DNA from 3 places in the Providencia hangzhouensis genome. Region 1 is predicted to be linked to each of the others. Evidence: predicted binding sites of a transcription regulator. Region 1 holds the regulator's gene; each other region holds the start of a gene.

What was found. Region 1 encodes sigma-54, which starts transcription at its own class of promoters, with help from an activator protein. Its sites were predicted from a motif close to GTTGGCACANNTTTCGCTNT; they were not measured.
Positions count from the first base shown of each region.
Region 2: the regulator sigma-54 is predicted to act here: its motif matches at 3,104-3,123, upstream of glnK (P-II family nitrogen regulator).
Region 3: the regulator sigma-54 is predicted to act here: its motif matches at 6,419-6,438, upstream of glnA (glutamate--ammonia ligase).

Region 1 is NZ_CP135052.1:3,715,941-3,727,048, reverse strand. Features, by position in the region: gene yjgA (ribosome biogenesis factor YjgA) at 8-553, opposite strand; gene pmbA (metalloprotease PmbA) at 739-2,079, shown strand; gene rnk (nucleoside diphosphate kinase regulator) at 2,213-2,623, opposite strand; gene npr (PTS phosphocarrier protein NPr) at 2,838-3,110, opposite strand; gene rapZ (RNase adapter RapZ) at 3,116-3,967, opposite strand; gene ptsN (PTS IIA-like nitrogen regulatory protein PtsN) at 4,087-4,554, opposite strand; gene hpf (ribosome hibernation promoting factor) at 4,648-4,935, opposite strand; gene rpoN (RNA polymerase factor sigma-54) at 4,958-6,403, opposite strand; gene lptB (LPS export ABC transporter ATP-binding protein) at 6,446-7,171, opposite strand; gene lptA (lipopolysaccharide ABC transporter substrate-binding protein LptA) at 7,177-7,737, opposite strand; gene lptC (LPS export ABC transporter periplasmic protein LptC) at 7,739-8,314, opposite strand; gene kdsC (3-deoxy-manno-octulosonate-8-phosphatase KdsC) at 8,331-8,891, opposite strand; gene kdsD (arabinose-5-phosphate isomerase KdsD) at 8,906-9,874, opposite strand; gene mlaF (phospholipid ABC transporter ATP-binding protein MlaF) at 10,351-11,108, shown strand, end outside.
Region 2 is NZ_CP135052.1:862,505-873,612, forward strand. Features, by position in the region: gene PZ638_RS03690 (SmdA family multidrug ABC transporter permease/ATP-binding protein) at 1-1,228, shown strand, start outside; gene PZ638_RS03695 (SmdB family multidrug efflux ABC transporter permease/ATP-binding protein) at 1,225-3,009, shown strand; gene glnK (P-II family nitrogen regulator) at 3,182-3,520, shown strand; gene amtB (ammonium transporter AmtB) at 3,531-4,817, shown strand; gene tesB (acyl-CoA thioesterase II) at 4,968-5,825, opposite strand; gene PZ638_RS03715 (YbaY family lipoprotein) at 6,064-6,522, shown strand; RNA gene ffs (signal recognition particle sRNA small type) at 6,664-6,760, shown strand; gene PZ638_RS03725 (HHA domain-containing protein) at 7,106-7,309, opposite strand; gene tomB (Hha toxicity modulator TomB) at 7,384-7,752, opposite strand; gene mltD (murein transglycosylase D) at 8,276-9,646, opposite strand; gene gloB (hydroxyacylglutathione hydrolase) at 9,728-10,483, opposite strand; gene PZ638_RS03745 (class I SAM-dependent methyltransferase) at 10,524-11,108, shown strand, end outside.
Region 3 is NZ_CP135052.1:262,311-273,418, reverse strand. Features, by position in the region: gene fabY (fatty acid biosynthesis protein FabY) at 1-885, opposite strand, end outside; gene dtd (D-aminoacyl-tRNA deacylase) at 909-1,346, opposite strand; gene yihX (glucose-1-phosphatase) at 1,408-2,022, opposite strand; gene PZ638_RS01210 (hypothetical protein) at 2,374-2,976, shown strand; gene typA (ribosome-dependent GTPase TypA) at 3,058-4,881, opposite strand; gene PZ638_RS01200 (PadR family transcriptional regulator) at 5,338-6,189, shown strand; gene glnA (glutamate--ammonia ligase) at 6,558-7,967, shown strand; gene glnL (nitrogen regulation protein NR(II)) at 8,124-9,173, shown strand; gene glnG (nitrogen regulation protein NR(I)) at 9,183-10,655, shown strand.

The sequences.
Region 1 (11,108 bases):
TAATTCATTAAGCCATTTCAGAGAGATCTTTCAAATATTGAAAGATTTGGCGATAAGCTTTCGGCGGTTTGTTGCCTTCACGCTCTTTTTTTGCATTACGGACTAATGCACGCAGTTGTTGCCTGTCTGTTTGTGGGAACAGGGCAACCACGTCTTCAATGACTTCATCACCGCCATCTAATAAACGGGTACGTAAGTCTTCCAGTTTATGTAAAATTACCACTTGCTGGTTGTGGCGGTTTTTAAGCTTGTCCAGAGCCTCAGTAATGGGCTCAACCTCACGTGAACGTAATAACTTACCAATCAATTGCAATTGGCGGCGACGGCCTTCACGTTTGATTTTTTGGGCAAGTTCAATGGCTTCAAGTAATTGAGTATCTAACGGGATGCGTTCTAATTCACTTTTACTTAAATCAACGAGCTCAGCCCCTAACTTTTTGAGGATCTCAGCATCGCGTTTAATTTCGCTTTTACTGACCCAAATGATTTCCTCGTCTTCTTCGTCTTGCGGCGCTGGGATATCATCCAGCCAGTCATCAGGCTGTTTGGCCATATCGATTTTCCTTTTTACCGAACACAGTGGTTTAATTACGCGTAATTAATATGATTTACTGTGTTGTGAGTGTTAACATTCATCTATTATATATTGTAACTGGGAAAACCCCTCTATGACTACCTAGCATTTGCTTGTTAGGGCAGAAAATCACGTTTCCCCCACATTATTGATTGGACTAAAGCATGAGTGTAACTGAACAAGTCACCGAACAACGTAAAAAACTCGAAGAAGCCGTCGCGCACGCATTAGAATTTGCTAAAACACGTTGTGATGCTGCGGAAGTCGCAGTAAACAAAAGCACTGGGATTAGTGTAAGTACCCGCCAAGGGGAAGTCGAAAATGTTGAGTTTAACAGTGATGGAGCGCTAGGGATCACTGTTTATTATCAACAACGTAAAGGCAGTGCGTCTTCAACAGATTTAAGCCCTGAAGCTATTGAACGGACTGTTCAGGCGGCAATTGATATTGCTAACTATACCTCAGAAGACCCGTGTGCAGGGCCGGCAGACAAATCTTTGCTGGCTTTTGAAGCACCAGACCTCAATTTGTTTCAAGCGAGCGAACTTTCTCCTGAAGAGGCGATCCGCTTAGCGTCGATTGCGGAAATGTCAGCATTAAATGCAGACTCCCGCATTGTGAATACGGAAGGCGGTAGCTTTAATGGGCACTACGGGGTTCGTGTATTTGGTAACTCCCATGGCATGCTGCAAAGCTATTGTTCAAGCCGCTATTCGATGTCAAGTTGTGTGATTGCTGAGCAAAATGGTGAAATGGAGCGTGATTACGCTTATACGATTGGCCGTAGCTTAGGGGCATTACAGTCGCCTGAGTGGGTTGGGCAGGAGTGTGCTCGTCGTACTTTGTCTCGTTTATCGCCACGTAAATTACCGACAATGAAAGCCCCTGTTATTTTTGCTGCAGAAGTGGCAACAGGCCTATTTGGTCACTTAGTTGGTGCCATTAGTGGCAGCAGTATTTACCGTAAATCTTCTTTCTTACTCGATAGCTTAGGAAAGCAAATTTTACCAAGCTGGCTAACTATCAATGAGCAACCCCATTTAATGGGCGGGTTGGCGTCATCACCTTTTGATAGCGAAGGCGTACGCACTTGTGAGCGCAATATTGTCGAAAATGGCGTTTTGCAAACGTGGTTAATGACCAGCTATTCTGCAAGAAAATTGGGTTTACAAAGTACTGGGCATGCTGGAGGCATCCATAACTGGCGTATTGCAGGGCAAGGGCTTTCATTCGAAGCATTGCTGAAACAAATGGGAACAGGGCTAGTCGTTACTGAATTAATGGGACAAGGGGTTAGTGGTATCACTGGTGATTACTCTCGTGGGGCTTCAGGTTTTTGGGTCGAAAACGGTGAAATTCAGTATCCTGTGAGTGAGATTACCATTGCTGGTAACCTAAAAGAGATGTGGGCGAATATGGTTACTATCGCTGATGATATTGAAACTCGCAGTAATATTCAGTGTGGTTCGGTACTGATCCCAGAAATGAGTATTGCCGGGGAGTAGGTTTCTACTCTGCCCATTTAAAGGCAACAAAAAAGGCACTCAATTGAGTGCCTGAATATGTCAGAGGACTTACCTGAGTTTTTTAAATAAAACTTTTTTCGCTAAGCCTTCCTTAATTCAGCCGTTATCGTTATTAACGGTGGAACTCACCAGCCGCTTCTGGCTGATAAACGATTTCCAGTACGCGAACACGCGTTTGAACACCGTTTGGCAGTTCCCAGCTGATTTCATCGTTTACATGCAATCCCAACAAAGCTGCCCCAATCGGTGCCATAACAGACAGCTGCTCTGCACTATCTTTCAGGGACGCAGGGTAAACTAAGGTGCGTGTGCGTTCTTCGTTGCTGATTAAATCCAAAAAGCGAACGGTACTGTTCATCGTGACCACATCCGCAGGGATCTCTTGCGGGCTTAAGATATCTGCACGGTCAAGTTCATCATTGAGCGCTTCGGCAACTGGTGTGCCCGCATAAGCCGGCTGTTCCATCAGTGCATCTAAACGTTCAGCATCTAAATCATTGATAATAATTGTTGGCTTTGTCATACCACACTCCAATAGAGACATACAAAGCAAACACCCCCCACCCATAAGGTAGGGGGTGTCGCTAGAAATAAGTTTGTTTAAAATATTAGGCGCTATACGCTTTAAAGGGAAGAGATCATGATCACGATCTCTAAGCCTGCCTAGATAAAAATCTACTGATTGATATTATCAGTAGCTAGCTTGAAACTCAGCTGCTTTTCATCAGCGATATCAGCTATTCTTCATCAAACCTGTTTTCGAATAGGTTGATAATTGCGGACAAGGCCTGGTTTTCATCTGGGCCGCTAACTTCGATATCAATCTTACTGCCTTGTTCTGAGTCTAACATCAACATCGCAATAACGCTATCGGCCTCAGCCTCAATTTGATTATTATTACGCAAAATAACTCTTGAGTTAAATTGTTTAACTAAATCATAGAGTAACATAGCAGGCCTTGCATGCATTCCAAGCCGATTTTTGAGCGTTATTGTGGCTTTTACTGTCATTGCTGTTATTTGCGCTTTTCCAATGTTCTGTGGCGTGACTGCACGTTTTTACCACGGGAACGGAAATAGTCGGCAAGTTGCTCTGCGACATACACGGAACGGTGTTTACCTCCCGTACAGCCAATTGCAACAGTTAAGTAGCTACGGTTATTGGTTTCTAACATCGGCAGCCATAATTCTAAATAGCTACGAGTTTGATAGATGAAGTTATGGACTTCAGTATGCCTATCCAAGAATGCAGCGACTGGCCGGTCAAGGCCTGTCATCGGGCGCAATTTCGGGTCCCAGTGTGGGTTGGGTAAAAACCGTACATCGAATACATAATCGGCATCAATAGGAATACCATGTTTGAAACCAAAGGATTCAAACACCATTGTCAGTTCACGCTCACGCTTGCCCATCAAACGTGTTCTTAGCATTTCAGCTAATTCATGAACGGACATTTCAGAAGTATCGATGACTAAATCAGCACGAGAGCGTAAAGGCTCAAGTAACTCATTTTCTTCATCTATTGCGCTCTCAAGTGAAAGATTTTTACTTGAAAGTGGGTGCAACCGACGAGTGTCACTGTAACGGCGAATAAGCGTGTTGCGGTCAGCATCTAGAAACAACAATTGAGGAGAGAAGGTTGAAGGCAATTTATCAATCGCTTCTTCGAAAATCTCTGGATTATCGGGCATATTACGCACGTCGATACTAACCGCTGCTGAAATGTTACGATCAGCCAGTGAATTCGCTAACTCCGGTAGTAATACAACCGGTAGGTTATCTACGCAATAGAAACCCATATCTTCCAGCGCACGTAAGGCAACGGATTTCCCCGAACCGGAACGGCCGCTGACTATCATCAGCACCATGAGCTTGCTCCCTTTTGTTTCCTAATAATGAGTTTCTTGAAAAGCAGTACTTGCCAATTAATATTATTTAGAAACCATAACAATATCATTTGCATATGGCAAGATACATAATTTATCACTTACTCTGTAATTATGCTGTATAGCTCTTCATCACTTTGTGCACTGCGTAGGCGTTTACAGAGCGTTTTATCGGCTAGTTTTTTGGCGATAAGCGACAACGTATGCAGGTGCGTTTTACATTGGTCAGATGGCACAAGTAAGGCGAAAAGCAAGTCAACAGGTTGATTATCAATTGCATCAAAAGCAATCGGTTCTTCTAAATGTAAAAAAACACCGACAGCACGGCTACTTTCACCTTCATTCAGCTTTCCATGAGGAATGGCAATACCACCACCAATACCTGTTGTGCCAACTTTTTCTCTGGTTAATAACGCTTCAAATACCGTATTTTCAGGTAATTCCAATTCAACGGCAGCCAGCTCACTAATAATTTCTAAAGCTCTTTTTTTACTCGTGCACACAATATTATTACGTGTACAGGCTGATGATAAAACAACGTTTAACTGGATTTCTATATCACTATTCATTTTATTGTTCACTTAGGACTACAAAACCAGATGGTGTATCCCACCATCTGGTTTGAAACATTATTCGGCTAATTAATAAGCCGCATCAATGCATTAATGTTGTCTCAGTTTTTCTTTATGTTTGGTTAATTGGCGCGACAGCTTGTCTACGAGTATATCTATAGCAGCGTACATATCATTTTCTTCCGCTGATGCGTGGAGATCCGCTCCATTAACTTGCACGGTTGCTTCAGCAATTTGCTGAACTTTTTCAACTTTCAAGACAACTTGGATACCGTTAATGCGATCAAACAATTGCTCCAATTTTTTGAGTTTTTTCTCAACAGTCTCGCGCAATGCAGGAGTAACTTCAATATTGTGTCCAGTAATCTGAAATTCCATACAATCTTCCTTATTTTATCAATTAAACCAGTTGTTTACGCTGGTTAGAGGGCGGAATGGATAACGATTCTCGATACTTAGCAACAGTTCTGCGAGCGACTTGAATGCCTTGTTCTGCAAGCATACTCGTCAATTTACTGTCACTCAATGGTTTTGCTGGGTTTTCAGCAGCAACCAGTTTTTTCACCAATGCTCGAATTGCGGTTGAGGAGGCTTCGCCACCTGTGTCCGTATTGACATGGCTGGAGAAAAAATATTTCAACTCAAAAATGCCTCGTGGGCTATGGAGAAACTTTTGAGTTGTCACTCGTGAGATAGTTGATTCATGCATGTCCACTTGATAGGCGATATCGGCCAGTATCATCGGTTTCATGTGTTCCTCACCCAGCTCAAAGAATTCTTGTTGCTGTTCTACAATACAAGTCGCGACTTTTAATAGTGTCTCATGGCGGCTCTCAAGGCTTTTAATCAGCCATTTTGCATCTTGTAGATGACTACGAATATATTGAGAATCATCTTCATTTGCTGAATTGTTTAGCATCGAAGCATAATGGTTATTAATACTTAGTTTAGGGATGCTATCTGTATTTAATTCAACTTGCCAGTGCCCTGCGATTTTTTTCACTAAAACATCTGGAATAACGTATTCCGACTCCCCAGTATTGATGGATTGGCCTGGTTTTGGATTCAGCGTTAAAATTAAGTCTATCGCAGTTTTTAGGGCATCTTCTTTTAAACGAGTTAATTTCCCTAACTGACGAAAGTCACGGTTAGCCAATAAATCAATATGATTACTGATAATGAGCTTTGCATCTTGTAGCCCATCTGTTTCCTTAGGGTAGAGTGACAATTGGATTAATAAACACTCTTTTAAGTCTTGTGCTGCGACACCCAATGGGTCGAAATGCTGAATACGTTTTAGGACAGCAATGACTTCTTCAATACTAATCTCTGGGTTATCAATCCCTTCATGTATATCAGAAATGGCTGTTGTCAGGTAACCGGAATCATCTATTGAATCAATAATAGCTGTAGCTATTGCTCTGTCCGTGTCAGTAAAAGGGGTCAGTTCAGCTTGCCACGTCAGGTAATCTTGTAATGTTTGCGTAGTTTCACCTTGATAAACAGGGAGTTCATCAAAATTATAATCATTACTGGTGCCTGACGGCGTTCCTGCCGTATATATTTCATCCCAATTAGTATCTAAAGGGAGCTCATCCGGCATATCATGGTTTTCGAGCGCATCTTTGGTATCAAGCTCACTGGTATCCGCATTTTCATTCAGGGAGTCAATAGATTCAGTCTCGGGATTTAATTCTTCTTGCTCAAGCAGTGGGTTTGTTTCCAAGGCGAGTTGAATTTCTTGCTGAAGCTCAAGTGTAGACAGCTGCAACAAGCGGATAGCCTGCTGCAATTGAGGGGTCATTGCAAGTTGTTGACTGACTCTAAGCTGCAAACTTTGCTTCATGAATCTGCTTTAATCTCCCTAAAAAAATGACAACACGATAATTTATAACCGGAAACCTTCACCCAAGTATACACGTTTTACTTGCTCGTTCTCTAAGATCATGGTTGGTGACCCATGAGCAATTAAGTGCCCTTGGCTGACAATATAGGCTCTTTCACACACATCTAAGGTTTCACGCACGTTATGGTCGGTGATTAGCACACCGAGGCCGTAATCCCTTAAGTGCTGAATAATTTTTTTGATATCTAAGACGGAAATAGGGTCAACACCCGCAAAAGGTTCGTCTAATAAAATAAATTTTGGGTTAGCAGCAAGTGCACGAGCAATTTCCACACGGCGGCGCTCCCCACCGGATAGCGACTGCCCCATGCTGTCGCGAAGATGAGTAATACTAAATTCTTCCATCAGTTCTTCAGCACGTTCTTTACGTTGCTGGGAACTCAAATCTTCGCGAATTTCTAACACAGCCATTAAGTTATCATAAACACTGAGGCGGCGAAAAATTGAGGCTTCTTGAGGAAGATAACCAATTCCACGGCGCGCACGTTCATGCAGCGGTAGAAGGCTGATATCTTCACCATCAATCATAATTTTGCCAGCGTCCCGCTGAACAATACCCACCACCATATAAAAGGTCGTTGTTTTACCGGCACCATTTGGCCCCAATAAGCCAACGATTTCACCTGATTTAACTTCCAAGCTGACATCTTCAACGACTTTACGTTTTTTATAGGCTTTAGCTAGATTTTCAGCGGTTAGTGTCGCCATAACAGTTATTTACTCTTACTTGCTGATGAATTTTTATTTGCCGCAGGGCCTTTTTCTTGCAATTGTGCCGGCAGTATCACGGTGGTGACGCGTTTACCTTTATCACTAAACGCTTCCATTTGTTGCGTTGGAACTAAATAGGTAATTTTGTCACCCTGAATATTGCTGTCTAACTGCTCAAGATAGGCATTACCTGTTAATGTGACGAGTTGTTTATCAACCTCATAACGGGCTTTGCTGGCATGGCCTTTAATCGGTTTACCATCATCCTGTAATTGGTAAAAGGTAACCGGGGTCCCAAAGGCCTCAATCACAATTTTATCCGAGTCACTACTTGGACGTGTTACAACCACTTTATTGGCTCTGATATCAATAGAACCTTGTTTAATAACAACATCATCAGTAAAGGTGGTGACGTTTTTTTCTAAATCAAGAGATTGTTTGACCGAATTAATCGTCATTGGCTGCTGCGTATCACTTTTTAATGCCATCGCAGGTAGGCTAAGAGCCAAAATTGCACTGGCAACAGCTCCTTGAATAAAACGTTTCTTAGTTACTTGATTCATTTTAATGCTCTTCTGGTTGTAACACATAATGAGTTTTTACATCTTCGATTAATTCAGCCGTTTTTGTACGAAGGTTTCCCTTCATTTTCATACCGGTAGAATTGAGACCATGTCCAATAATGGTCACTTTATCATCAGATGAAACGTCTTGTGTTGTCAAATTGACAACTGCACTCTCAGTTGTAATTCGTTGGATCTGCGACTCTTTGGTTAAGCTATCAACCTGAACATCGCTATATAAATAGAGAATTCTATCGTTCGTTAACCGTGCTTTGAAAGCCTTAACCGTCCAGGTTGGCTCGCCAGCTTCGTTATAAGTGGTTAGAACTGGTTTCGAAAACCACGTGATTTTTCCTTCAGTATAATTATCTATTTTCTCTGAAACGAGTTTATACGCTAAATTACCCGTTGGATTATAGACAAAAGTCACTGAATCATCAGTTTGATAATTAGGTTGCCCATCATTAATTACTTTATCCTCTGCACTGTCGGAATCATTACCCGCTAAATTCCAGCCGATAAGGCCTAATACTACTAAGGATAAAATAACAATTAACCACTTCTTCGCATTGCTCATGAATTCAATCTATTCGTTATATTGATAAACCTTTTGCTTCTTCCAGTTTGTCTTGAGAAAGCAAAATAAGGTCACAAAGTTCGCGGACTGCACCTTTTCCCCCACCAATACGAGTCACGTAATCAGCTCTCGGTAATAACAAAGGATGGGCATCAGCGACGGCGACGGATAAGCCTACTTTGGCCATAACAGGCCAGTCAATCAGATCGTCTCCAATATAAGCTATTTCTTCAGCTGATAATTGTAGTGTATCTAACAGTTCGTAATACGCCAAAAGCTTATCGCTTTGACCTTGGTAAAGATATGTAATGCCTAATGTTTGAGCCCTATCTTCAAGAAGTTTCGCTTTTCTTCCTGTTATGATGGCGACTTCAATACCGGAAGTTAATAAGCAGCGTATCCCATAGCCGTCACGGACATTAAAAGCTTTGAGTTCCTCGCCATTATTCCCCATATAGACCAAGCCATCTGACATGACACCATCAACATCACAGATCAGTAATTTGATTTTTTCTGCTTTATTTAAAACAGTATTGGCAACAGGGCCATAGCAGGTTTCCAAAAAGGTAGACGTCATGGTATTTCCTTATGTTATACAACACCGGCTTGTAGCAGATCATGCATATGTAGCACACCGACTAATTTATTATCATTTGCGACTAATAACGAAGTCACGTGCCGAGATTGCATTAAATTTAGTGCTTCAACCGCTAACATTGTTGGTGATACCCGAATTCCACCGGGGGTCATTAAATCAGCAATCTTAGCGTTATTTAGGTCGATTCCCATATCAAAGATACGGCGTAAATCCCCATCAGTGAAAATACCTTCAATATTCATGTCATCATCACAAATGACTGTCATCCCCAGTTTTTTACGGGTGATTTCCACTAAAGCCTCACGTAAAGACGCGCTTTTAGGAATATGGGGGATTTCATCACCCGTATTCATTAAATCACGAACGAGGAGTAAAAGTTTGCGCCCAAGTGCGCCACCTGGATGCGAAAGCGCAAAATCATTCGCCGTGAACCCGCGTGCAGTTAATAAGGCAATAGCTAATGCATCTCCCATTACAAGTGTCGCTGTTGTACTCGTGGTCGGTGCTAGCCCCAAAGGACAGGCTTCTTGAGGTACTTTGATACACAAGTGGACATCTGCATATTTTCCCATATTACTTTCAGGGTTGTTAGTCATACAGATTAAAGGCACTTTAATTCTTTTTAAAACAGGAAGTAAGGCTAAAATTTCCCCTGACTCGCCAGAATTTGAAATAGCTAACACAACATCTTTATGAGTAATCATCCCAAGGTCACCGTGGCTAGCTTCCCCTGGGTGAACAAAAAATGATGGCGTTCCTGTACTTGCTAGTGTAGCGGCAATTTTACGGCCAATATGCCCCGATTTCCCCATTCCCATTACGACGACTTTGCCTTCACAGTTAAAAATAAGCTGGCAAGCGTTGTCAAAGTCAGTATTGATATATTGTTCTAGGTTTTTTAAACCTTCGTGTTCGATATGGAGAACTTCTTTACCTACTTTCTGAAAATCGAAGTTTGACATTTCTAGTTCCATGCGTAGCTTTTAAGTTAATCGGATTAGCGAAATCAAATTGTATAACGAATACTTAGTATCAGTAAGTATTTTGTCAGTTAAGCACTTTTTAATGTTAGTTTTATACTTAATGAGTATTTTAGGGTGCTTCGATGTAGAATTTAATACGTACAAGATGGTTTTATTAGCATCTTGAACCAAAAACAGATATGCAAATTCGCGTATCCTCAAGTTAGGTAATCACAACATTCTAAGAGCTATCTGCTGTTAATAGTGATAGTTTTTGCTGACTATAAATAAATTATATTGTTTTTTCTCTGTTTCCTTTTGATAAAAACAGAGTTGTAATTCTAAAAGTCATATTTTCGACGCTATAATACTATAAATTCTATTTTGTTGTGATATTTGACGATTTTCAGTTTATCTTTCGGTAACATCTGAACGGATAAAAACATTTACGCGTGGTGTATAACGAGTTATTTAACATGCAAGCACAGACAGACAACTTAATTGAAGTACGGAACATGTCCTTTACTCGAGGAAATCGGAAAATATTTGAGAATATTAATCTGACCGTTCCCCGTGGAAAAATTACGGCAATTATGGGGCCGTCAGGGATTGGTAAAACCACATTACTGCGCTTGATTGGGGGCCAATTACGGCCAAACGAAGGTGAAATTTGGTTTGATGGTGACAATATTCCAACACTGTCACGCTCAAAGCTGTATCAGTCCCGTAAAAAGATGAGCATGCTGTTTCAATCAGGGGCGCTATTTACGGATATGAACGTATTCAATAATGTGGCTTTCCCTCTACGTGAGCACACGAATCTGCCAGAATCGCTGATTCACACTACGGTAATGATGAAATTAGAGGCGGTTGGTTTACGTGGCGCCGCAAAATTAATGCCATCCGAATTGTCAGGTGGTATGGCACGGCGTGCTGCATTAGCGCGTGCTATCGCACTTGACCCAGATTTAATCATGTTTGATGAACCTTTTGTCGGTCAAGACCCGATTACTATGGGGGTTTTGGTTAAATTGATTGATGAGCTTAATCAAGCACTGGGTGTGACCTGTGTCGTGGTTTCCCATGATGTTCCAGAAGTATTGAGCATCGCAGATAATGCTTATATTGTTGCACAGCAGCACGTCATTGCTCAGGGAACAGGTGAGGAATTACGTGAAAACCAAGACCCTCGTGTGCGACAATTTCTTGATGGTATTGCGGATGGGCCTGTTCC
Region 2 (11,108 bases), 1.7 Mb from region 1:
AATCATTAAACGGTATGGAGACCAGCTTCATCAGCGCTTCAAGCATGCTCAAGGGGCATTTTCGTCTTTAAATAATCATGCGCAAGAAAGTTTAACAAGTATTCGTATGATTAAAGCTTTTGGCCTTGAAGATCATCAATCAAATCAATTTGAACAGGTTGCTACTGAGGCAGGGCGTCGCAATATGCATGTTGCTAAAGTTGATGCGCGTTTTGACCCCACCATTTTTATGGCGATTGGTATGGCAAATTTACTCGCTATTGCAGGTGGAAGCTGGATGGTATTAAACGATACATTGACGTTAGGTGAATTAACGAGCTTTGTAATGTATCTAGGGTTAATGATTTGGCCGATGTTAGCGCTTGCTTGGATGTTTAATATCGTTGAACGAGGTAGTGCGGCTTATAGCCGTATTCTAAGTTTACTCAATGAACCGTTAGTCATTCAGGATGGTTCGCATTCATTACAGCCTGAAAAGGGAAACTTGAATGTGAATATTATCAACTTTAGTTATCCAGAAACTAAGCGAATAGCATTACATGATATTAAGTTTGATTTAAAACCTGGACAATTTTTGGGGCTTTGTGGACCGACGGGGTCTGGAAAATCAACGTTGTTGACGTTATTACAGCGTCAATTTGATGTGACGGAAGGGGCGGTTTGCTATCAAGGCTTATCACTACCCGAAATCCGTTTAGATGAATGGCGTGCTCGGTTATCTATCGTAAATCAGTCCCCATTTTTATTTTCAGATACAGTTGCTGGCAATATCGCGCTTGGGCGGCCTAATGCCACTCAAGATGAAATTGAACAGGCTGCGCGTATAGCTTGTGTACATGATGATATTTTACGTTTACCTGAAGGCTATTCCACTCAGGTTGGTGAGCGCGGTGTCATGCTATCTGGCGGGCAGAAACAACGAATTTCTATTGCAAGGGCCATCTTGCAAAATGCAGAAATCTTGGTGTTAGATGATGCGCTTTCTGCCGTTGATGGGCAGACCGAGTTTACAATTTTACAAAATTTAAGCCATTGGCGGCAGGGTAGGACTATGATAATTAGCGCCCATCGTCTATCTGCATTGGTAGAGGCAGACAATATTATTGTGTTATCTCAAGGTGCTATTGTTAGTCGAGGTAAACATGAAGCGCTTATTGAGCAATCGGGTTGGTATAAAGATATGTATCAGTATCAACAGATTGAAGCTGCTCTGGATGGTGAGCTATGAGCCAAAAGAAACCGCTATGGCCAGCACTCAAGCGTTTGCTTGGTTATGGAAAAGCATACCGAGGAACCATGGGTATTGCCATTGCAATGCTATGGTTAGCCGCTATTGCAGAAGTTAGTGGGCCTCTGCTAATCAGCTATTTTATTGATAACATGATAGCGAAAAAACAAATCATCATGCCACTTGCTTTATATATGGCAGTTGGTTTTATATTGCTCCAAGTTATTGCAGCGTTATTACATTACTATCAAATTATTTTATTTAATAAAGCCTCTGTGGGGGTAGTGCAAACATTACGTACAGATGTGATGAATGCAGCCCTTCGACAGCCCCTAAGTGCATTCGATAAGCAACCTGTTGGCCAATTAATTTCACGAGTTACAAATGATACTGAAGTTATTAAAGATCTATTTGTGATGGTTGTGCCGACAGTATTTCGTAGTTTAGCCCTGATTTGTGCCATGTTAGTTGCTATGTTTTCATTGGAATGGCGTATGGCATCAATTGCAGTGATGATTTTTCCTGCAGTATTTGTGGTAATGCTTGTTTATCAGCGTTTAAGTACGCCCATTGTGCGCCGTGTGAGATCTTATCTTGCAGATATTAATAACGGTTTTAACGAAGTCATTAATGGAATGACAGTTATTCAGCAATTTATCCAACAGGCTAGGTTTGGCGAAAAAATGCAAAGTATTAGCCAAGACCATTATTTTGCAAGAATGAAAGCATTAAAACTTGATGGCTTACTATTAAGGCCATTACTAAGTTTACTTTCAGCTTCAGTATTGTGTGGCTTGCTATTGCTATTTGGGTTCGAAGGAACGACTACCATTGGTGTTGGTGTCTTATATGCATTTATTAACTATTTAGGTCGCTTGAATGAGCCGCTTATTGAGTTAACTTCTCAGCAATCAATGCTTCAGCAAGCTGTTGTTTCTGGTGAGCGTGTATTTGAATTAATGGATAGTCCGCAGCAAGGTTATGGTGAAAGTATTGAGCCATTACAAGGAGGTTCAATCTCAATTAACCATTTATCTTTCGCTTACCGTGATAACAAAATGGTACTTAAAGATATTAATTTACAAGTGCCTGATAATAACTTCGTTGCATTAGTCGGTCATACAGGCAGCGGTAAAAGTACCATAGCAAATTTAATTATGGGGTATTACCCGTGGCAGGAGGGAGATATTTTATTAGATGGACGTAATTTGAGTTCACTATCCCACCAAGTATTACGTAATGGTATTGCAATGGTACAACAAGACCCTGTTGTCCTCGCTGCTTCTTTTTTTGACAACGTCGCATTAGGACGTGAGATTAGCCAAGACAAAGTTTGGGAAGTTCTTGAAACTGTTCAGCTTGCTGGGTTGGTTCGTGGCTTACCTGATGGGCTAGATACCGTGCTTGGTGAACAGGGAAATACCCTGTCTGTAGGGCAAAGACAGTTATTAGCGATGGCCCGGGTACTTGTGGTGACACCCAAAATTTTAATTTTGGATGAAGCAACCGCGAATATTGACTCAGGGACAGAGCAAGCGATACAAAAAGCGTTACGAGTGATTCGCCAACATACTACGTTAGTTGTGATCGCCCACCGTTTATCGACAATTGTCGACGCTGACCAAGTCGTTGTGTTACATCGTGGTGCAATTGTTGAGCAAGGTAAACATTTACAGCTTTTGCAACAAAAAGGACGTTATTATCAAATGTACCAGTTGCAGCAAGTTGGAGAATCATTAAATGCCCATAGTGATGCTGAAATTGAGGCTATACCTAGTTAATTATTCTGCACTCTTATAATGCATACCTTAAAGCCACTCATTCGAGTGGTTTTTTATTTTGTTCTTTCCTATTGAATTTTATGGATAAATATATTTTGGCACACGGTTTGCTATAAAGTCAGTGCTGTCCGAAGTATTAAGCAGCTTATTCATATGACTTATAGGAGTGAACATGAAATATATCATCGCGATCATTAAGCCATTTAAATTAGATGAAGTTCGAGAGGCACTATCAGATATTGGGGTTCAAGGGCTTACGATTACTGAAGTTCGAGGGTTTGGGCGGCAAAAAGGACATGCCGAATTATATAGAGGAGCTGAATATACCGTCGATTTTTTACCTAAAGTACGTATGGAAATAGCGGTTTCTGATGAGTTGGTAGAGCAGGTGATTGAAACAATTGAAAAAAAAGCTTATACGGGCCAAGTCGGGGATGGAAAAATATTTATTTTGTCATTAGAGCAAGCAGTACGTATTCGTACAGGTGAAAAACAAGACGAAGCACTGTAGGAGAGCAAATATGAGCAAAGGGTTCCAATACTTATTTTTATTGATATCAATGGGTGGTTTTCCAATAACCGTGTTTGCAGCAGAGGAAACCCTAGATAAAGCTGATAACGCATTTATGATGATAGCGACTGCTTTAGTTATTTTTATGATACTGCCAGGTATCGCATTATTTTATGGTGGGTTACTGAGAAGTAAAAATGTTCTTTCTTTAATGGCTCAAACTGCGGTTATTTTCGCTTTAGTGTCTGTTATTTGGATTGTTTATGGATACAGTTTAGCTTTTAGTGAGGGGAATGATTTTATAGGTGGTTTTAGTCAGATTATGTTGAAAAACATCACTGTAGATAGTTTATCTGGGCCGATCCCTCAATTTATTCACGTTGTATTCCAAGGTGCATTTGCATGCTTAACAGTTGCATTAGTGATAGGTGCACTAGGGGAGCGCATTAAATTTTCTGCAATTTTAATATTTACCGTTATCTGGACTACATTTGCTTATTTACCAATGGCACACATGGTATGGGGCGGCGGTATTTTATCCCAAGATGGTGCACTAGATTTTGCAGGGGGGACGGTTGTTCATATTAATGCGGCTGTTGCAGGTTTAGTTGGTGCTTACTTACTTGGACATCGTACCGGATTAGGGAAAGAAGCCATTAAACCTCATAACTTACCTATGGTATTTATGGGAACCTCTATATTATTTATTGGCTGGTTTGGTTTCAATGCAGGTTCGGCAGGAAGTGCAAATAGTATTGCAGCCTTAGCGTTTGTGAACACTATTGCAGCGGCGGCTGGCGCTATTTTATCATGGACTTTAGCAGAGTGGATTTTCAGGGAAAAACCTTCATTATTAGGTGCTTGCTCTGGGTGCTTGGCCGGGTTAGTCGGTGTTACGCCAGCGGCGGGCACTGTGGGTGTCGGCGGGGCATTAATCATCGGGCTGCTTTCTGGGCTAGCGGGTTTATGGGGGGTTGTGATTTTAAAACGCCGGTTAAAAGTTGATGATGTGTGCGATGTTTTTGGGGTTCATGGTGTCTGCGGAATTTTAGGTTGTTTACTAACGGGGGTGTTTACCTCAACTGCATTAGGTGGAAGTGGCTATGCAGAAGGTATTACGATGATGAAACAAGTGGGAATTCAAGCTATTAGTATTCTAGTTTGTGTTGTTTGGACTGCAATTGTTGCTTATATTGCATTTAAAATCGCAGAGAAAACGTCTGGCTTACGCATTAATGTTGAAAAAGAAAGGGAAGGTTTAGATATTACTTCTCATGGTGAAAGTGCCTACAATTAACCTTAATGTAATGATAATGACAGGATAATACTGTGTTTTATGTAAATTGATAATGGCAGCGTATTGCTGGCTGCCATTACCTTTTTAAACTGACAATTTTATTTTTCTAAGTAAGTAATCACTTACTTGAAGTCCCTTCTATTTTTGAGGTTACCTATGGCGGATTACGCCCTCTTGGACAGCCGTTGCAACAAGATCACCTTGTAAATTATAGATTTGTCCTTTCACAAAACCCCTCCCTCCTGATGCTGAAGGGCTTTCTACGGCATACAGTAACCAATCATCAATTTTAAATGGACGATGGAACCACATTGAATGGTCAATCGTTGCAACCTGTAAGTCGCGTTCCATAAAGCCTCTACCATGCGGTTGTAATGCGGCTGGAAGGAAATTGTAATCAGAAGCATAACCTAATAAATAGTGATGAAGTGAAGGTAGGTCAGGTAGCTGCCCTTTTGCTTTGAACCAAATATAGCGAAATGGTTCTTGAGGGGCGGAATCGAATGGGCTGTAAAACTCAACAGGGCGAAACTCAAAGGGAGTTGGCCTAAGAGCGTATTTTTTAACTGCTTCCGGTAATTTATCAGCCAAACTTTGAACAATATCATCTTGAGAAATTAATTTTGTCGGTGGTGGCACATCCGGCATTAAGTTTTGATGGCTATAACCTTCTTCTTGAGATTGAAATGATGCGGTCATAAAAAAGATAGGCTTGCCATTTTGAATGGCACTTACTCGGCGTGCACTAAAGCTTCCACCATCGCGCAAAATTTCAACGTCATAAACAATAGGACGAGAGCTGTCACCGGGGCGCAAAAAATAACTATGAAAAGAATTAATCGCTCTTTCTTCAGGTATGGTTTGTTTCGCAGCATACATGGCTTGCCCAACAACCTGCCCGCCAAAAACTTGAGGCAATCCAAGGTCTTCACTTTGTCCTCGAAAAATCCCTTCTTCAATTTTTTCGAGTTCAATTAGGCTAATTAAATTCTGTAATTCTGGGCTCATAGTCATCTTAGTTCTGTTATATGTAAATGAGATACAGGTATTTTCCCATTATTTACCCTGAATAGGTAGATTAATTGCTATCGAATAAATTGGGGTTACGTATTGTTACATTTAGAAATATAAATGTATTATTCTACCAATATTAGTTATACTTTTTATCATTCCTTGTCAGAAAATGATTTGTCTATTCCGATTATTTAAAAATGTTTTAGTAAACATTGTATTATAGGTAATAACTATGAAGTTTTTTCGCTACATTGTTAGCTTATTAGTGCTTTTAACGTTGGTTGGCTGTGAAGGGAATAGCACAAAGCCCAGTGAAAAAACACTTAATGCTAAAAATAGCAATAATAACCAGACGGTAGATTCAGGGAAAATTGAGGGCCGTGTGGTAATCTTACAGGATACTGTTTTACCCGAAGGTGCGGTTGTTACAATCACTTTGGCAGATACAACAGTTGCGGACTTACCTGCTCTAATATTATCTCAAAAATATTATAATTCGGTGAACAATCGGCCGACAATTCCTTTTGAACTAACTTACCAAAAAAGTGAAGTTAGGCAAGAAGGCACGCTAGTTGTGAATGCAACTATAAGCGCAAACGGAAAACTATTGTATATCAGTGATAGTGTTGTAGAGGTTATCAACAACGGTATTACAAAAAATGTTGAATTATTGATGGTCTCTGCGAATTAGCCAATGTACCGGCTCTTAGTTGAGTCTCTATTTTTATAGGTGTTTGTGTGATAAATCGCCACTTAGCTATGGGTTTCTTGCTATTTCAATGACTATCAAGCATAATGCCCCTGCTTTGAAAGAAGCAATCAATGGGGGCTCTGTTGGTTCTCCCGCAACGCTAACTTGTTAACTTGGTCAGGTCCGGAAGGAAGCAGCCATAGCAGGGGTCGTGTGTGCCGGGATGTCGCTGGCAGGGCTCCCACCCAATTCTAAGACCTTTCCTTGTATATCAATCTCCCTATTCCAATTTATTATAAATATAATTTTTAATTGTTTTTTCTGTTTATTCTTTTTTATTTTTATAAATGTAAATTAAACTTTAAGGTTTAAATGAATTCAAAAGTTAAAAAGAAAAGTTAAGAATACAACATTAATTGTTGAGTATTGTGATAAGAAAAAGTTGGCAGGCTAAAATTTAAAGTAAGAAAATCCTATTAGCATAATAATTATGCCAATAATAAAATGACAAATACATTGCGTTCAGCCGATAAGTGGATTTACCGGCTATAACCATTCACTATCTGTGCGTGTTAATAAGATATTATCTAACAAACTTCCAAACAGACGCTGGGATTTTATCATAAAGCTTATTCATTGTGAGTTCAGCTAAGCGGTGATCTGCTGCTGAATAGAATAGCTCTAGCTCATCATCAGATAATTCATACTTATTTTTTTCAATGACACGCTCAAGTGTTTCAATTGTGGTGCATTTTCTTAAACGCATCAGATAATCAGATTTGGTCATAATACCCTTTCTTTTATGCAAAATTACTTATTAATATACGGTTTTATAGTCTGAACTAAAGGTAAATAATACCTTTAAGTTTTGCTGGTTAGGCACTTTAGGTCATCATCCAGCACAGCGACAAGGCTGTGATTCATTGCTTCCCAGTCTATAATTTCACTAAGTGTGATAACTGGGCTGCCGAATAAATCATAGGTCTCATCGAGGTATTCTTCGATAAGTGATATAACAAGATTTTCTTTTGGGTATTTGATTTTAAACCGCCATACAAATGCAGCGATATGTTCAATGAGTTCATTCAAGGCTGCGCTTTGCGGGGAGCTTAAATCATTAATCCAGTGTGTATTTGTTTTTTGTAAGCTTAAAATAGCGTCTCTATTGAGACTATTACATAAGTATTTTAGTTCTGCTATATCATGTCTTTTGGGTGAGTATTCATCCATAATCACCTCCGCAGGCGAATCTGACTTTTGCTGTGTGTATTTTTTATCAATAATGTCATGTTAACTAATTAAAGCACCTATGTTCAATATAAAAGTTTGCACGTTAGTATATTGAAAAATATAAGATTATTGCTAGTTCGTTAAACTTTCGAAAATTATTAATATAATACATAAGCGATGTTCGAATACGGACTGGCTGCTCGGACTAAACTAGCCGCGATATAATAATAGCATTATTACCACATATGTCACCACCAATAAACGACTTTTTTCTAATTTATTAGTGAGTAGTTGAGGTTTGAGTTACGTATGTTCTGTTTAAACTCAATTTTATGAAGTATTTAAACTATAGTTTAACCATCGGTTATTCTAGTACAGCGAATATGAAACGTTTATACAAAAGATGTTATAAAAATTATTATCCTATTTAATTCATTCAAATAATTAATTTTTACTAATAAGAGAATTCAAAATAAAAAAGCTTTTATCTGAAATAGACAAAAGCTTTTTTGCTGAGATTAACTTAAAGGTAGAGGTTTAAGGTCACCCCTGGTTTCAGGTCGGCCATTTTAACACCTGAATTCCAAGTCATTAAATCATTGAGCTTTATGCCATGACGCTTAGCAATGCTATAGTAGGAATCGCCTTTTCTTACTTTATAGGTTTTTGCCTTACGGCTACTTGCTGTAGACGCTGGGCTAGCAACTTTTAATACTTGCCCAGGTTTGATAACGCTTGCGGTTTTTAATCCATTTAGCTTTTGAATATCTTTCGCAGTAGTATTGAATTTTTTTGCAATACTTGCGACGGATTCGCCTTTGCGTACTTTATATGTCGCTATTTTAGCTCGATTTTGACGCGCACTAGAAATTGCAGTAGGTTGTGCTGTTTTTATCTGCTGATTTTGTTGCGCTGCTAAGCGAATCGTGTTTAAAACGTCTTGGTCTGAAAGAGATGTTTTGAATTGTTCGGCTTTAGCCGTAGGTAGCATAATATAATGAGGGCCACTTGGTGATGTTATACCGCGAGTGTAACCAGAATTATATGTTTTTACCGATTCAACTGTTAACCCAGCCAACTCAGCAGCTTGAGATAACGTGATTTGTTGGCCAACATCAATTTGAGTGAGTGCTCTATTTTTATTACTTGTTGGCAAATTAACTTGATACCTTTCAGGATTTTTTAATACTTGGCTAAGCGCTAAGATTTTTGGTACATATTGTTTGGTTTCTTTCGGTAAAGAGAGTGACCAGAAATCAGTTGGTAACCCGGCAGCCTCATTTTTCTTGATAGCATTTTGTACACAGCCTTCACCACAGTTATAGGCAGCTAGAGTGAGCTCCCAGTCATGGCCGAACATAACATTTAAGTTTTCGAGAAGATCGAAGGCCGCTTTAGTTGAAGAAACGACATCTCTGCGTTCATCAACCCATTGTGTTTGTTTTAGGCCATATGAGCGAGCCGTGATAGGGACGATTTGCCATAGGCCTGCAGCTTGTGCCGGAGAAGTTGCTTTAGGATTAAACGAGCTTTCAATAATAGGAATTAAAGCTAACTCCATTGGTAAATTGCGCTCATTAATTTCGTCTACGATGAGGTACATGTATGGCTCAGCTCTTAATGCCACATCGTAGACAAAACGTTGTTTATTTAAATAACTATTTGCTAACTCCCTAATTTGAGGTTTATCAGGGACATCCATTTTTAGTTCATCACTAATATAACCCCATAGGTCATAATCAGATTTAGGTAATTGTCTACTGGCGGCTTGGTTATGTGGTGCAACAGTTTCAATTGTATGATTACTAGGAGTTTTGTTCTGCTTAATTTTTTTCGGGGCAGTTTGGCATCCGGCCAACAGAACAATGGCGATAAGCGTCGCGATTATCTTCATTCTTTTCTATTGTTCTTCATTTTAATGTTTAAAAGTCGAACAATAATACTTATCCCACCCCGATATGACAATCATTAAACTTTAATATTGGTCTTTTAATTGACGCAGTAGGGTAAAAATTGCTCTTAAAGGTGGGTTTTGTAGATTAATATTGAGTTTTTTCTGTAGTTGAGGGTTGTCACATTGCAGAAAAATATTTATTTTTTTCTCTATTTTCAATGTGGTAGGTACTGTTGGTTGATGTTTGTCACGTATTTGCGTTATTTTTTGTAAATATTGTGTAATCGCTTCATTTTCAGGCCATATATGGTGTGCAAATTTGAGATTAGATAAAGTATATTCATGAGCACAACAAATTAAGGTTTCATCAGGGAGTGCTGCAATTTTTTGGATAGATTCAAACATTTGCTCGGGCGTTCCTTCAAATATCCGCCCACAACCCGCAGAGAATAGGGTGTCACCACAGAATAAATAAGGTGCTTGGTAAAAGCCAATATGCTCAGATGTATGGCCTGATAATGAAATAACCTGTAGGTTGAACTCGTCAATTATGACTTTATCACCATTTTCGACTATTTCTGTTGCTCCTTTAGATTGAGTTTCTTTTGGGCCAAAAACGGGAAGAGTTGTAAATTTGCTTAAAATCCCTTTTACGCCACCCGTATGGTCATTATGGTGGTGAGTTAATAGGATTGCGACTGGGGTCAATCGCTTGGCTGTAATTATTTCAAGCACAGGCTCTGCCTCTGCAGGGTCAACGATGATACACTGTTGGTGGCTATCAGCTAAAACCCAAATGTAGTTATCGTTTAAGGCTGGTACTCGAATTAACTCCATAATGACCTCGATACTTGTTAATAGTTAATAGGGGAATTTCATGAAGCCTGCGCGTATTGATAAAAAAATTCAAATGCCTGTTAGTTGGTCTGACATTCCTTTTGGAGAACAATACCGTCAAGCCATAGAAAATCAACTTAGCCCTTGGTGGCCAAAGATATTTGGCTTTCATCTGCTTAAGTTAGGTCATTTAAGTACTGAAATCCAGACCGAAGGCTGTCTTATCTCTCACCAATTTAATGTTGGTACCGGCGATCCGCGTTTTAACCTTGTTGCCAAACCCGAAGCTTTACCATTAACCCAAAAATCTATAGATGCCTGCCTAATGACTCACTGTTTGGCTTATAGCCATGATCCTCATTGGCTCTTACGGGAGGTTGACCGGGTATTAATCGACGATGGCTGGTTAATTATTTCAGGTTTTAACCCTTTCAGTCTTCTTGGAATGGCGAAACTCGTGCCTGTTTTACGTAAACGGCAGCCTTATTGTAGCCGTTTTTTTCCATCCGTTAGGGTATTTGATTGGCTCAGCTTATTAAATTATGAAGTTTTGTATCATCGCAATTGCCAAATAATCCCTTGGCTGGGGGCGAATAGACGAGTGAATAAAAGCTGTGGGGGAGTT
Region 3 (11,108 bases), 1.1 Mb from region 1:
ATAGACACCACTGAATACAGCGCCCACTTTACCATCAGGGTTACTGACTTCGACTTTCAGTTTCACTCGCGCTTTGCTACCCCGAGCTAAACGGTCAAGGTCACCGCTCATATTAGCTAAGTCCGCAGTTGCTGTAGGCCTGCCGCTTACAGGTTTACCATAACGAATACTGGCATCGACCAACACAATATCACCACCAAGCTGGTGTTCTTGCATTAATAGCCAAATCAGTCCCCATCCTGTCAGGGTGGCTAATGAAAATTGGCTCCCTGCAAAAATCGTTTCATGGGGGTTTTGATTGCCCGCCTCCGGCATAGTTGTAATAAAACGAGTCCCCGTGTATTGGTCGATTCGGACACCCATTTTTTCGCTTAATGGAATACACTTATACCAAGCTTGTTGTAGCTCACCACACCAGTCTGGACGATGTAGAATTTGGTCTAATGTCTCAATGGGTTTGATCATCAAGTAATGGCGCACTGGTGTTTTTAACTGCCCAGCGACTTGCCCACGGTTCTCAAAGCCCATTTTATCGAAAAAGGGTACTGCTTCTTCACGAACACTGGATACGATGCGTTTGACGCCTTCTTGGCGTGCAACGGACTCTAGGGCCATGATAATCAATTTACCGAGCCCTTTACCTTGCATGGCAGGGTTAACGGCTAAAAAACGGATTGCTCCCTCGTTGTCAGCATTGATATATAAGCGACCAATGGCAAGAATACGGTTTTTATCATCCACGACCATTTGATGGTGTGCGGTTAAATCATAACCATCTTTTTCTGAACCTAGGGGTTGATTAAACGGTTTTCGCAACATTTCCCAGCGAAAATGGTAGTAAGTTGCAAATTCAATATCATCTTTCGGTGTACGTAAATGGTACATCGCTTCCCCCTTTAAAAATGAACTCACACTTGTAGCCAGAAGGTAACAGGGCCATCATTGGTTAAATTCACTTGCATGTCAGCGGCAAACTCACCGGTTTGTGTTTCAACCCCTTGTTGGCGGCTCTGTTCAACGAAGTATTGGTACAAAGCATCCGCTCTTTCAGGCTCTGCTCCCCCTGAAAAGCTAGGCCGCATACCTTTTTTAGTGTCAGCTGCTAAAGTAAATTGAGAAACGACCAAAAGGCTGCCTCCCGCCTGTTGAACATTGAGATTCATTTTCCCTTGTTCATCACTAAAAATACGGTAGCCCAGTACTTTTTCACACAAACGTTTGGCTTTCTGCTCATCATCATCTTTTTCAACGCCAAGTAAAACCAACAACCCAGCATTTATTTGCCCTACTATTTTCTGATCAACAGCCACACTCGCATGAGTGACTCTTTGGATTAATGCAATCATGATGACTCTTTACAAAAAGATGGAGCAACGTTAGCCGTTGCCCCACTATAAAATCAGGATGTTATTCAACTTCTGCACTAAAATCGTAAGTGCGGAAATATTCAGGAATGGTGTCTTTATCCACAACATGAATACTACGAATACCAAGGGCTTCTGCGGCTTTTACATTTTCTTCGACATCATCAAAGAAAATAGCATCTGCAGCATCAAACTCTTCTGATTGCAGTACATATTTGTAGATTTCAGGATCAGGCTTACGCATGCCTAAATCTTGGGACAGATATAGGAAATCGGAGGAGGCTGCAATTTCTGGGTAGTGTGCTGGCCAGTAGTCTAGATGTAGACGGTTGGTATTCGATAAAACCACCACTCGGTGCCCTTGCTCACGCAGGTGTTCCATAATATCAATGACTTCAGGTCTTAACGAAATAAAAATAGCGTGCCAGCCTTCAGCAAAGTCTTCAAAGCTTAGAGTGATGTCCATTTCTTCACAAAGCAGCTCAGCAAACTCGATGTCTGAAATTTTTCCACACTCATGTAATTGAAAGATATTACCAAAAGTAAACCGTGATTTGATCTCTTCACTTGGTGTACCACTGAGTTCAGACCATTTATCAAATACACGATTAAAGTCGATATCAATAATCACATTACCCATATCGAAGATATACAGCATAAATTTTCCTCATTGTTATTCACTAAATTTACTTTAATCATTATTCACGCAACTGAACAGCCCTAATTAGTGATAATTCACGTTATTTTGTCAATTTATCGATTAAGCAATCCACACTTAGCGCAATTAATGAACAACAAACCAGACGATTTATTCCATTAATGAGAAAACGCTTTTTATCCCAAAGGTGCTATTTCACACAGCACTATCGATTTTTGATACTAAATGTTAAGTCCCTCCATACGCTTTTTGCATAATAGTTTTTACGTAGCAAACCATGCCACAAGCAATGTGAGCTGATATCTATCCGATATCAGTAATAAATAAATCTTAAAATATAAAAGTCATACTATGAAAATAGATAAAACAATCTCTTGGCCGATTGCTATTCTGTGGGGAAGCTTATTTTTAATTCCATTATTTAATACTATCCCTCTGGATTTTAATATCGACCTTACAACAAAAATTATTGAACATTTTCAATCTATTATTCTAATTATCAGTGCCATTTTCACTTGGTTTTATATGAAACCATTACAGCAAAAAAATCAGGGAATGAAATTATTTTGGGTGTGGGCAACTATCTGGTGGGTAACATTATTTGGCAGAGGAATAAATTGGGGGCGTGAATTTTTTCCTAATCTGGATCACTCTTACTTCAGGCTAATTTCTATCATCTTGATTGGCAGTTTAGTTTTGATGCTATTTGCTTCTTCATTAAGAAAAAGTATTATTTTTCACCTAAAAAACACAACTATTCCACTTTGGAGCCTACTGCTGACCCTGTGCGCTTTTGTGATTTCAGATAGTGTTGAACACCATAGATTTCTTAGTTCAGTTTTTCTATATCATTCTGAACTACAAAGCCTTATCGAAGAATTATACGAAATCCCTTTAATTATCGGACTGTTTATTTCGTCGCTGTATTTTATGAAAAAAGACAAGTCATTATAAACCTTATAAATAAGTAAGGCGCCTTTCGGCGCCTTACTGCATAACTACAATGACGTAATGAACAACATCACGTAACGATAATTAGTCTTCTTTAGAACGGTTTGCACGACGGCGATCGTTCTCAGTCAAGTGGCGTTTACGCAGACGGATAGACTGCGGAGTCACTTCAACTAACTCGTCATCATCAATGAACTCAAGTGCTTGTTCCAGAGTCATTTTAATTGGTGGTGACAGTGTTGTTGCTTCATCAGTACCTGACGCACGCATGTTAGTCAGTTTTTTACCCGTTAAGCAGTTAACGGTTAAGTCGTTAGAACGTGAGTGAATACCGATGATTTGACCTTCATACACTTCAGCACCGTGACCTAAGAACAGCTTACCGCGGTCTTGCAGGCTGTATAGCGCATAAGCAACTGCTTTACCTTGACCATTGGAGATCAGAACACCGTTTTGGCGGCCGCCGATTTCGCCTGGGCGAACATCATCGTAATGACTGAATGTTGAATACAGTAAACCAGTACCTGATGTCATTGTCATGAATTCAGTACGGAAGCCAATCAGACCACGGCTTGGAATGACGTAATCAAGACGTACGCGGCCTTTACCGTCTGGCATCATGTCGCGCAGGTCACCTTTACGTTCACCTAAAGCTTTCATGATGTCGCCTTGGTGCTGTTCTTCAACGTCTAAAGTCACTTGTTCGAATGGCTCTTGTTTACGGCCATCGATTTCACGAATGATAACTTTTGGACGAGATACAGCTAATTCGAAACCTTCACGACGCATGTTTTCAATCAGAACAGATAAGTGAAGCTCACCACGACCAGAAACGCGGAATGCGTCTGGATCTTGAGTTTCTTCAACACGCAGTGCAACGTTGTGAACCAATTCTTTATTCAAGCGGTCAAGGATCTGACGTGAAGTCACGAATTTACCTTCTTTACCGCAGAATGGTGAAGTATTAACACAATAGAACATGCTAACTGTTGGCTCATCAACTGCTAACGCAGGCAATGCTTCAACGCTACCGACTTGGCAAATGGTGTCAGAAATGTTCAGTTCACCTAAACCTGTCAGAGCGACGATATCACCCGCTTCCGCTTGTTGTGAATCAATACGCTCTAAACCTAAGTGAGTCAGAACTTTACCAATTTTACCGTTACGAGTTTTACCTTCGCTATCGATAACCGTTACTTGTTGGTTAGGCTTAACAACACCACGTTTGATACGGCCGATACCGATAACACCTAAATAGCTGTTGTAATCCAATTGCGAAACTTGCATTTGGAATGGACCGTCGATATCCACTGCTGGTGGTGCAACATGTTCCACAATCGCTTCATACAGTGGAGTCATGTCTTCAGCCATGTTTTCGTGGTCAAGGCCTGCGATACCGTTTAATGCAGATGCATAAACAATAGGGAAATCGAGTTGCTCATCCGTTGCACCTAAGTTCACGAATAAGTCGAATACTTGATCAACAACCCAATCAGGGCGTGCGCCTGGGCGGTCAACTTTATTGATAACAACAATAGGACGTAAACCGTGGTCGAACGCTTTTTGCGTTACGAAACGAGTTTGTGGCATTGGGCCATCCATCGCATCAACAACCAGCAGTACGCAGTCAACCATAGACATAACGCGCTCAACCTCACCACCGAAATCGGCGTGACCTGGGGTGTCTACGATATTGATATGATAACCATTCCATTGGATAGCGGTATTTTTAGCAAGGATGGTAATACCACGCTCTTTCTCCAAGTCATTGGAGTCCATAACACGCTCATCAACAGTTTCACGTTCACCGAACGTGCCTGATTGCTGCAATAATTTACCAACCAGTGTGGTCTTGCCATGGTCAACGTGAGCGATGATGGCGATGTTTCTTAAATTTTGAATTGACAAGGATTTTTACCGTTTAATTGACAGGAAAGGAATATGCTTACTGAGCCGTTATTCACACCCAAAGCATACTTTCTACGTTAATTTGCTGTTATTTTACACGTTTTTCCGCACAAGTGGAATAAATGTGAAACCCATCACTGTATAAAAAGTTTTTAGCGAAAAAACATTCAGTTGCGTAACAGTGCCAGATTCCCTCACAAAATAATGAGCATCATCTCTGCGAAACCACGAAGTGACAGAATAATACGCTAAAAACTTAATATTCGCAGCCCAAAAAAAGAACAAAAAATAGACTTTCTTTCTTAACTGCCAGTTTAAATATCTTTTTGCATTATTTAGATATATCTAAATTGACTAATTAGATATATCTAAATTGACTAATTAGATATATCTAAATATAGTAAAACCATAAAATAAATTCGATATATCTAAAGTTACAAACTAAGGAGTAACTATATGCTAATTAAATCTTGTCGTCATGTATATTATGCACGCCATGATGAAAATCAACATGGCCACCGCGGTGGATGTTGCCACGATGAAGGCCGTCATGGTCATGGGAGCGGTGAATGCTGCCACGACGAAGACCGTCATGGTCGTGGGCACGGTGAACGCTGCCACGGCGAAGGCCGCCATGGTCATGGGTACGGTGAACGCTGCCACGGTGAAGGCCGTCATGGTCATGGGCACGGTGAACGCTGCCACGGCGAAGGCCGTCATGGTCATGGGCACGGTGAACGCTGCCACGGCGAAGGTCGTCATGGTCGAGGCCATGGTGATGACAGCCAAAGAGGCCGTGGAAGAGGTAAAGGCCTTCGTCGTTTATTCGACCATGGCGATCTTCATATTATGGTACTCTCGTTAGTCGCTAAAAAACCAAGCTATGGCTACGAAATTATCAAAGATATTCAAGAAGCCTCAAATGGCTTATATGTTCCTAGCCCGGGGGTTATTTACCCAACGCTAACACTGCTTGAAGAACAAGGCTTCTTGGAGTCTCAGATTGTTGAACGCAATCGCAAAAGTTTTACGATTACACCTGAAGGCTCTGCCCATCTAGCTCAAAATAAAGAAATTGAAGCGGTTATTGCTCGCAAACTGGCAAAAGCACGTGATATGCAACAAGGCAGTAATTTAGCAGAAGACATTGAGGTGGCAGTCAGTCGCTTTAAAGCTTTATTACGTCACAAAATGGTTTTAAAACAACTCAATGAAGAGCAAACACGTCAAATCGCCTCTATCATTAATGATGCAGTAAAACAAATTGAAGAAGTGAATACGTTATTAACAAATAGCGATGAAGATTAATGTAACTGTTTGAGATTAAACAACCTCATTTCTTTTATATCCCATCAGCATTGCGCTTTAACAGAGCACAATGCTGATTTTTTATTTGAAATCCCATCTCCAACTGTCACTCGCACCAATTTAGTGCAATGACGAAATAATTAGCACTAAATCGGTGCATTTAGTACAGAAATTGCTTAATTATAAATCTATTCCACACGTAACAATCAGTATTTACTATAATTAAAAAGTTGGCACGCTTTTCGCTTATCTATTTATAGAGCGCGTGCTACCTATTTATATATGACTAACACGCCAGACAAACAACAAACATATTATCAATATGATAGCCTGTGATTTGTTGATTAGACCCGACCAGGAGAGCCGAGATGTCCGCTGAACATGTTTTATCGTTAATTAAAGAGCACAATGTTAGATTTATTGATCTGCGTTTTACCGACACTAAAGGTAAAGAGCAACACATCACTATCCCTGCTCATCAAGTTGACGAAGACTTCTTTGAAGAAGGCCAGATGTTTGATGGTTCATCTATTGGTGGCTGGAAAGGCATCAATGAGTCAGACATGGTATTAATGCCAGACCCATCAACTGCAATGTTAGACCCGTTCTTTGCCGATATCACGTTGATCATTCGCTGCGATATTTTAGAGCCGGGCACGATGCAAGGTTATGACAGAGACCCACGTTCAATTTCAAAACGTGCGGAAGATTTTCTGCGCTCAAGTGGCATTGCCGATATCGTTCTCTTTGGGCCAGAACCTGAATTTTTCGTTTTTGATGACATTCGTTTTGGCAACAACATGCATGGTAGTTACTACCATATCGATGATATCGAAGCGGCATGGAATACTGGAACCAAATACGAAGGTGGTAATAAAGGCCATCGCCCTGCAGTAAAAGGGGGTTATTTCCCAGTTCCACCAGTTGATTCATCACAAGACCTACGTTCAGCCATGTGTACCACAATGGAAGAGATGGGCTTAGTTGTTGAAGCTCACCACCATGAGGTGGCGACAGCTGGCCAAAACGAGGTTGCGACCCGCTTTAATACTATGACTAAAAAAGCGGATGAAACTCAAATTTATAAATATGTTGTTCACAATGTTGCACATGCCTACGGTAAAACAGCCACCTTTATGCCTAAACCTTTAGTGGGCGATAACGGCTCTGGTATGCACTGCCATATGTCTTTATCTAAAGGCGGCGTTAACCTGTTTGCAGGTGACAAATATGGCGGTTTATCCGAAATGGCGCTGTACTACATCGGCGGTATTATTAAACATGCACGTGCACTGAACGCATTTACTAACCCAACCACTAACTCATACAAACGCTTAGTTCCGGGCTTTGAAGCACCTGTAATGTTGGCATATTCTGCACGTAACCGCTCTGCTTCGATTCGTATTCCAGTCGTTGCGAGCACTAAAGCACGCCGTATTGAAGTTCGCTTCCCAGACCCAGCAGCTAACCCATATTTAGCGTTTGCGGCTCAGTTAATGGCAGGCCTTGATGGCATCATTAACAAGATCCACCCTGGTGATGCGATGGACAAAAATTTATATGATTTACCACCAGAAGAAGCCAAAGAAATTCCAACAGTTTCTGGCTCTTTAGACGAAGCATTAGCGGAATTAGATAAAGACCGTGAATTCTTAACCCGTGGTGGCGTATTCACTAATGATGCTATCGATGCGTATATCGAATTAACCCGTGCCGACATTCAACGTGTTCGTATGGCACCACACCCTCTCGAATTTGAAATGTACTACAGTGTGTAACACGCCGTTCCACTGTTAGTCTTTGTTGCCGTGAAGCACTTGCCCCATCTTTTGATGGGGCCTTTTATCTCTAACGTATTTACGCAACAAAAATCAAATATCGGTTGTTTGGTCTATCAGGTATAATGCACCAAAATAGTGCAGGAGCAACATTACATGAAAACCGAACATTTGCCAGCACCGGAACATATTCTCGACTCACTCATTAATAGCGTGCTAATTTTGGATTACGACTTGGTTATCCATTACGCCAACCATGCTGCACTCCAGATCTTAACCCAAAGCCAGCGCAAGCTATACGGTACGCCACTGCCACTATTATTCAGTTATTGTTCGCTCAATGATGAACTCATGCTCAATAGCTTAAAAGATGGCCATAGTTTTACCGAGAACGAAGTCACCTTAGTATTTAACAACCATTCCCACGTGATGTCGTTCAGTGCACAGCCTTTTTCAGAGCAATTTATTTTAGTTGAGCTTTCACAATTAGATAGCCAACGGCGTTTGAGCCAAGAACTCGCACAGAATGCCCAGCAATTGGCTGCCCGCGAACTGATCCGTGGACTTGCTCACGAAATCAAAAACCCTCTCGGAGGTTTGCGAGGCGCTGCGCAATTGCTATCTAAAGCGTTGCCTGACCCACAATTAAATGAATATACTCAAGTGATTATCGAACAGGCCGACCGCTTGCGAGCATTGGTTGATCGGCTGCTTGGTCCACAATATCCAGGGCCAAAAACACAGCAAAGTATTCATCATATTATGGAAAATGTAACGCGGTTGGTGTCATTAGAAAAGCCCGATAATGTGACACTAATTCGTGACTATGACCCAAGCCTGCCCGAATTAGAGTATTACCCAGACCAAATCGAGCAAGTGCTGCTAAATATCACCCGAAACGCCTTACAAGCCCTCGCCGAAACGGGAGGCTATATCACTTTGCGTACACGAACGGCTTTTCAAGTCACACTACAAGGTGAACGTTATCGATTAGCTGCACGTATTGATATTGAAGATAACGGTCCTGGTATTCCATTGGCAATTCAGGATACATTGTTTTACCCCATGGTGAGCGGACGGCCTGATGGCACAGGGCTTGGCCTATCGATTGCTCGCAGTTTAGTTGACCAACACGCAGGAAAAATCGAATTTACCAGTTGGCCAGGCCACACTGAGTTTTCCATTTATCTACCAATTAAGAAATAGGAGATAACCATGACGCAGGGAAAAATTTGGGTGGTTGATGATGATAGTTCCATCCGTTGGGTACTTGAGCGCGCATTAAATAATGCTAACTTTGCTTGTACCTGCTTTGATAGTGCGAATGCAGTGCTCACCGCATTAGAAAATTCACGCCCTGATGTGTTGTTATCTGATATCCGTATGCCAGGCACAAATGGTATTGAGCTTCTGAATACCATCAAGCAATCACACCCGCTTCTGCCGATTATTATTATGACAGCACACTCTGACCTTGATGCTGCCGTAAATGCCTACCAATCAGGGGCATTTGATTACTTACCAAAGCCTTTCGATATTGATGAAACCGTCGCATTAGTCGAACGTGCTCTGAATCATAGCCGTGAACAAAACCATACTAGCCGTGAAGCTAAGCAGCCTGCCCCTACAGTCTCTTCGACCATGATCGGGGAAGCACCAGCGATGCAAGAGGTTTATCGCATTATTGGCCGTTTATCACGCTCATCAATTAGTGTGCTTATTAATGGCGAATCAGGAACGGGAAAAGAGCTGGTTGCCCACGCGTTACATCAACACAGCCCTCGTGCCGACGCCCCTTTTATTGCATTAAATATGGCGGCTATTCCCAAAGACTTAATTGAATCTGAGCTATTTGGCCACGAAAAAGGCGCATTTACGGGTGCGACTCAAGTACGTCAGGGCCGATTTGAACAAGCTAACCATGGGTCATTGTTTTTAGATGAAATCGGCGATATGCCCCTTGATGTACAAACTCGCTTGTTACGTGTTCTGGCTGAAGGCCAATTCTATCGTATTGGGGGTTATACCCCAGTCAATGTAGATGTACGGATTATTGCAGCGACCCACCAAGATCTTGAAAAACGGGTTAAAGAAGGCTTATTTCGCGAAGACTTATTTCACCGGTTAAATGTCATTCGAGTACAATTACCACCGCTACGTGAGCGCACTGAAGATATCCCACGTCTCGCCGATTATTTTCTACAAAATACGGCAAAAGAACTCGGTGTCGAGGCTAAGGTTCTCCACCCTGACAGCGAAAAAATTCTTCAGCGCTATTATTGGTCAGGTAACGTTCGCCAATTGGAGAATGTCTGCCGTTGGTTAACCGTGATGGCAGCAAGCCAAGAAATTTTACCGCAAGATTTGCCCGATGATTTACTTGAAGAGCACCCACAACAAAATGCAGTGGTAAAATCATCACAAGCTGATTCCATGCCAACACAATCATTGTCATCGCAAAATCCTATTTCTGCAGCTCAGTGGTTTGAATTACTGGAAGAGTGGACCGATAACGCGTTAATAGAAGGCAAAGAAGACCTCTTTGCACAGACTATTCCCTTACTCGAACGTACAATGTTAAATTGCGCGTTGAAATACACCAATGGCCATAAGCAAGAAGCGGCCCGTTTATTAGGATGGGGAAGAAACACATTAACTCGAAAATTAAAAGAGCTAGGAATTGAATAACCCCCCAAACTTACTATCCTATTAAGATAGGCATGACTTAATTTATTATTTCATGCTTATCTTAATATTCAATAACGCCATACCAATCTACATCAAAAAAAGATATTAAAACGTTAAATAAATCACCATTAATGATGATTGGTTTCGGATGATACCTTTAATATAATACATTTTAGACTGCTTTTTGTTTTAAAATGAAAAAATTAAAGCACTATAATAATATTAAATGCCATCAAAACACATCATGAGTTAAGTAACAATAAAAAACACCAGTTTAAAATTAATTTAATTATTTAATCTTTATTTAATTCCACTCTAAAATTTATCACCTTAGAAAAACAGCATTTCTTAAAATATCCAAAAATAATCTCCAACCTATAATGTGAATATCAAACTCAAGATATAAAAATGATATTAAAAAAGGGTATTAAACCTAAATTACTCTCATATTGT